2 linked regions of the Microscilla marina ATCC 23134 genome follow. The protein of the gene in region 1 binds, or shares a complex with, the protein of each later gene. Links are inferred from orthologs where the notes say so. Each region holds a gene or a part of one and is shown in the gene's direction. Other genes may lie near its edges.

Region 1 (3,136 bases):
ACATACGAATCATGTCTACTTCTACCCGGTCTCTGCCCAGGTTGTCCAACAAAGACTGTAATAAAATTTCGGGGGCATCATAATAATTAAAAGCGCCATAAATAAGGTTGGTACCAATGACACCAAAAGCTTGTTGTTGGGCGAGGGTGTCGTTGTCACGCATAAATACGTGAATTACGATATCGTTGGGAGGGGTTTCGGGGCGGAGCTGATAACGAATGCCTAACCAACCGTGCCCCACGTTGGTTTTGTGGTAGTTAAGTGCTACTACTGTGTTGGCAAAGGCAAAGAAAGAGGACTTTTCTCCTCTAATTTCTCCCAGGCGTTCTTCAAGCAGACCATATTCTTTTTCAATCATGCGTAGCAAACGTGGTTCACACACATAACGCCCACTTTCTTCTGCTCCATAGATGGCATCACTAAATTTCATGTCGTAAGCCGACATAGTTTTGGCAACTGTTTGGGAAGCAGCACCAGCTTTGAAAAATATGGCAGCGGTTTCCTGACCAGCCCCAATTTCTGCAAATGATCCGTACTTTGCGGGGTCAAGGTTTATACTGAGGGCTTTTTCTTTGGTGCTTATTATTCTGTCCATAGAGTTTTGTTTGATGCGAAGTGTTGGCAATGATTGTTTAACTGTGTTGATATGCTGAAAATAATCTGCAAAAACTTTTGAAGCACACTATTTTGCCAAAAATATAAACAACATCTTTGCCAAACAAAAGATTGGTTATTATTAAATTGTTGTGCTGTTTTTGAGTTTCAAATCTGTTGTTTTATTAATTTGAACTTCTCTGGTGGTCCGCACTTTTGTTGGTAGAAAGCGCCAACTTTTATGGTATGAACGAAGGAGGGGAACGAATGTTCTTTACCTGACGTTCTGGCAGAGATTGTGTTTTGGCTTTAGGATTGTTCAATGCTTAGCATCGATCCAAGGGTAGAGGAACTCTAGTGAATGTAAGTGAGTGGATTGATCAAAACGCCTTGATGGGTGTAACAAAGAGATTGATTTTAGTTATTCATTTTTAGAAATATTTGATTTATGATGCAAAAGATTCACGCTACTACAGTATTGGCTATAGTGCATAACGGTGAGGTAGCCATAGGTGCCGATGGACAAGCTACCATGGGCAATACTGTAGCTAAAAGCAATGTACGTAAAATAAGGAAACTATCTGATGGTAATATTTTGGCAGGTTTTGCCGGGTCAACTGCCGATGCTTTTACTTTGATTGAGCGGTTTGATGAAAAACTAAATGCTTATGGTAAAAACATGAAGCGTGCCGCCATAGAGCTTGCTAAAGATTGGCGTACTGACCGTTACTTGAGACGCCTTGAGGCGATGTTGATTACTGCATCGAAAGACGAGGTTTTGGTGATTTCGGGAACAGGTGATGTGCTTGAGCCTGACAATGGCATTGCTTCTATTGGTTCGGGTAGCATGTATGCCCAGTCGGCTGCCACTGCCTTGAAAAAGCACTCAACCCAAATGACTGCCGAAGAAATGGTGAAAGAAAGCTTACATATAGCGGCTGACATTTGTATTTACACCAACCATAATATTATTCTGGAAAAACTGTAAAGTTTTAAAGGTTATCAGTAAACGTTTTGACATAGTTTGTTGATAACCTTTTTATTAAGAGTGTGTTTAAAATTAGCCAAAAGGCAGAGCCCCGAAGACAAGTTCGAGATTTATAAACTCGCCTTCGGCTTGGGTCATTAATTAGGCGTTTTACGCGATTTTTCTGCTCATATATTGTTAAACTTATCGTCAATAGCACTGCTATTCACTCAAAGTTTGACGCATCTGAACCGAAAACTCATCGGAAAACACTCCAAAAACGACCGCTTTAAACAAGCTCTAACCCTCCCTCTACTTTTTACCATTACTTTTTAATCAACGCCTTGAGTTGTTTAATCTCACAGATAAAAGCTCTAATAGGGTTCTAGGTGCATCCTGTTGTCCAGGTAACTACACTTTTTCTATCACATTGACTTTTAATGATTTATAAAATCTACAGATAAAAGCAACAACACTATCTTATTCTTTTTACTCAAAACACTATTATGTCATTAGCCGAATTTGCTCCAAAAATGTCCCGACGACGGCGTAGCAATCCCCCTAAAACCTCATTTAAAGAGAACCTAAAAGCATTTAAAAACCTTCCTAAGTTTTTTAGGCTGATATGGGAAACGAACAAAACATTGACTTTTACCAACATTGTGCTACGCTTGCTTGCGTCAGGTTTGCCCCTGGCAATGTTGTATGTAGGCAAGATGATTATGGACATCATTGTAGTGCTGTACAAAGCAGGCAATATTCAACATTGGCACCAAACCCCAGAACTATGGCAATGGATACTGGTAGAGTTGGGGTTGGCAGTACTGGCCGATTTGTTGAAAAGAGGGATTACCTTGTTGGATGCTTTGCTGGGCGATTTGTTTAATAATGAGACCTCGATAAAGTTAATGGAGCAAGCCGCTCGGTTAGACTTACCCCAGTTCGAAGACTCCGAGTTTTATGATAAGCTGGAGCGTGCCCGCCGCCAAACTACTACCAGGGTAGTGTTACTTTCACTGATATTGAGCCAGGCACAAGGGATTATCACCATGTTGTTTTTGGGGGCAGGACTGATGTTTTTTAATCCTTGGTTAATTTTATTACTGGTGATTTCTGTGATCCCGGCTTTTTTGAGCGAAACCTACTTTAACCGTTCCAAGTACTCCTTAAGCCTTAACTGGACTCCTGAACGGCGAGAGTTAGATTACTTACGGTATGTAGGTGCCAGTGATGAAACGGCTAAAGAAGTCAAGATTTTTGGTTTGTCTGATTTTTTGACTTCGCGGTTTAAGTTGTTGGCTTATGAGTACTACTATGCCAACCGAAAGCTTGCCACACGAAGGGCTATGTGGGGAGGTTTGTTCAATGCATTGGGCAGTGTGGGCTATTATGTGGCTTATGCCTTGATCGTGTTCCAAACTGTTCAGGGTACATTATCTATCGGAACACTTACATTTCTTGCCGGGTCGTTTAATCGCCTAAGAGAACTTACCCAAAAAATATTGTCAGACTTTTCCAGCATTGCTCAGCAGGCATTATACCTTCAGGATTTGTTTGATTTTTTTGAAATAAAAC
Region 2 (3,269 bases), on another replicon or contig:
AGGATTTTGTGCATAGAATTATACAACAAATGCAAGAAGCACTAGAGATTACCCATCAAAATAGTACGGAGGCGTTTGAACAAGCCATATACAATACGCGACATTTGGTAGATGCCTTTTACCAAGGGTTGAGACTGCTCAAAGAGCAAGGAGTGCCTATAGGGGTAAATCAAGACCCTCATATCAAGTTGGGCTTTTTTCTCGAACAGGGTAAAATTAATGTCCACTTATATGGTAAAATATCCAGTAGCCCGCCAGGGTTAAACCCTACCGAGGCACAACAGCTCCAGGATGCATTTTTACAGACAATGGATGCTGGTTCCAACTATCAACAAATGATTAATCTGGCAGCACGTTTGTCTAATCAAGGGCAATACGAAGATAGCAATACACTCTTGGTAAAAATTATAGAGCAATATCCAGAAGAAAAAGCCAGCAGTTTGAACTTGATTGGCGCGAATTGGTTTTTTTTGGCAAACTATGAGCAAGCCATTGAGTATTATGTAAAAGCTCGTGATGCCGGAGAAAGCGAAGACATGATTGATTTTAATGTATGGGAGGCTTGCCGCGAATTGTACAAGAGTGCTGATACCCCTGAAGAAGCACTGCATTGGAAAAACTACTACAAACGATTATTCCCCCAAGGCAAACATAAATTTTAGAGATATAGCTGTACTTTTGTCTACCTATTGGAAAGACATTTTGTCATACTTTGCTAGTTTGGCAAACTTTTCAAGGTAGTTGCCTGTAGTAATTTTTGATTTTGTGAACTCAACAAATCCGGTCATTGCAATTTATATTTTAGCACAATCTAAATATTGGATTGATCAGCCAATAACAAATCTTATTTTGAGTTATATTCACAAATCTTGCAAACTACCAGATAAAACGAAGACAATTTCAACAAAACAATATGGCAGATAATCAAAAACATCTTACTCCAAGAGAAATCGTAGCCGAACTTGACAAATATATCATAGGACAAAATGACGCAAAAAAACAAGTAGCTATTGCTTTGCGTAACCGTTGGAGACGAATGAATAGTGCTGATGATATGCGGCAAGAAATAGTACCCAACAATATTTTGATGATTGGTGCTACTGGGGTAGGTAAAACCGAAATAGCCCGCCGTTTAGCTAAAATAGCTGATGCCCCCTTTACCAAAGTAGAAGCCTCTAAATTTACCGAAGTTGGATATGTAGGTCGTGATGTAGAAAGTATGGTACGCGACCTTGTAGAACAAGCCATTAATATGGTGAAGGCGTCTAAGCGCGAAACTGTACAAGAACGTGCCACAGAAATTGTAGAAGAAATTATATTAGATGCCCTTATTCCTCCAGTACGTGATGCCTCCGCTCAAAATTCGTTTACTGGTTTTACAATGGATGTCACCCCTGACGAAACCTCGTCAATGAGCAAGGATGATCAGGAGTTGAACGAAAAAACCCGTGACCGTTTCCGCGAGAAAATTCGGAATGGTGAAATGGATGAGCGAAAAATTGAAATCAATATTTCGCAAAATGGCATGGGCAACGTCGGAATGGTAGGACCAGGAATGGACGAAATGGCAATGATGAACATCCAGGAGATGATTAATGGAATGTTGCCCAAGAAAAGTAAAAAACGAAAGGTAACGATTGCCGAAGCACGTAAGATATTGTTGGAAGAAGAGGTAAACAAACTCATCGACATGGATGAGGTAAAAGAAGAAGCCTTAAAGAAAGCTGAAAACACCGGGATGATCTTTATAGATGAGATCGATAAAATTGCCCGTGGTTCAAGCGGAGGCAGTGGACCTGATGTAAGCCGTGAAGGTGTACAACGTGATTTGCTCCCTATAGTAGAAGGTAGTTCTATCAATACCAAATACGGAGTACTTAAGTCTGACCATATTTTATTCGTTGCAGCTGGGGCATTTCATGTGTCTAAACCCTCTGATTTGATCCCTGAATTGCAAGGACGTTTCCCAATCAGGGTAGAACTTAGTAGCTTGACCAAAGAAGACTTCTACCAAATTTTGAAAGAGCCGAAAAATGCTTTGACTAAGCAGTATGAGGCAATGTTACATGCCGAAGGAGTATCGCTTGCTTTTCAAGACGATGCTTTAGAGCAACTTGCTGAAATGGCTTACCAGATCAACCTTGAGGTAGAAAACATAGGTGCACGTCGCCTGCATACTGTCATGAGTCATCTGCTAAACGACTTCTTATTTGACGTACCCGATGTGATTGGACCCAATGCCAAGATTTTGGTTACCAAAGATATGGTACAAGAAAAACTTGCTGGCCTGGTACAGGATAAAGATTTGAGTCAGTTTATACTTTAAGCCATGAGCTGCTAGTTACAAGCTTATAGCTTTGGTAAAGTAAGCCTTGAGTGTTATTTTCAATGATAATACTCAAGGTTTTTTTATGCCCATAAAGAGCGAAAGTGTAAAAATGCCTGAACTTGAAGCTTGTTGCCTGTAGCTTATCGCTTGTCGCTAAAAAGAAAAATCTTAATTTTGCCACTCATAAGAATCAAAACATAGAATTTATGGCGACTACTTCAGATATTTCAAGAGGTGCATTTATCCGGTTAAATGGTGAGTTGGGCGTAGTGATGGAATACGAGCATGTAACTCCTAACAAAACCCGCGCTATGTACCATGTAAAATTACGCAATATCCGTACTGGCAAAATCATCGAACACCGTTATCGCTCAGGCGAAACCGTAGATATGGAGCGTGTAGAAACTAAAGAGCTTCAATATATTTATAAAGAAGGTGATGCTTTGGTATGTATGGATACCACTACTTATGAGCAAACAATGATTGATGGCTCGTTGGTAGGCGATACCCTTAAGTTTGTAAAAGAAGAGATGCTGATCAGCGTAGGCTTCGACTCTGACGAAAATCCTATTTTCGCTGAAGCACCTACCTTTGTTGAGTTGGAAATAACTTATACCGAACCTGGGCTTAAGGGCGATACGGCTACCAACACCCTAAAACCTGCGACTTTAGAAACAGGAGCCGAAATAAGAATACCTTTGTTTGTAGACACTGGCGAGATAGTAAGAATAGACACTCGTACCGGAGAGTATGTAGAACGGGTAAAAAAATAAATAAACAATTATCAAGTTCTGAATAACCCTGTGTAACCACTTGTTGCGCAGGGTTGTTGTTTTTAGGTGGTTTTGTGCCATTGCTTTACTATGACTGTAGCAAGGTAAAGCCTCACCTCAATGCCTGAAACCTACTTTTGAACCTTATCCATTGATTTTTGTTATAT

The links.
Region 2: the proteins of hslV (region 1) and hslU are in contact, whole or in part, in a solved structure (PDB 1G4A), measured with the Escherichia coli proteins. The link is inferred for Microscilla marina ATCC 23134 from one-to-one orthologs.

What each region holds. Positions count from the first base shown.
Region 1 is NZ_AAWS01000003.1:175,458-178,593, forward strand. Bases 11-2,812 are described here. They hold hslV (ATP-dependent protease subunit HslV), read left to right. Parts: upstream 11-1,042; coding sequence 1,043-1,582; downstream 1,583-2,812. Other genes in these bases: M23134_RS03340 (hypothetical protein), read right to left, coding at 11-595; M23134_RS03350 (ABC transporter ATP-binding protein), read left to right, coding at 2,068-2,812. In the rest of the region: more of M23134_RS03340, read right to left, coding at 1-10; more of M23134_RS03350, read left to right, coding at 2,813-3,136. UniProt on the Escherichia coli protein: Protease subunit of a proteasome-like degradation complex believed to be a general protein degrading machinery. The complex has been shown to be involved in the specific degradation of heat shock induced transcription factors such as RpoH and SulA.
Region 2 is NZ_AAWS01000012.1:68,412-71,680, forward strand. What follows is about bases 185-3,119. They hold hslU (ATP-dependent protease ATPase subunit HslU), read left to right. Parts: upstream 185-913; coding sequence 914-2,326; downstream 2,327-3,119. Other genes in these bases: M23134_RS12855 (hypothetical protein), read left to right, coding at 185-662; efp (elongation factor P), read left to right, coding at 2,536-3,102. Also shown: more of M23134_RS12855, read left to right, coding at 1-184. UniProt on the Escherichia coli protein: ATPase subunit of a proteasome-like degradation complex; this subunit has chaperone activity. The binding of ATP and its subsequent hydrolysis by HslU are essential for unfolding of protein substrates subsequently hydrolyzed by HslV.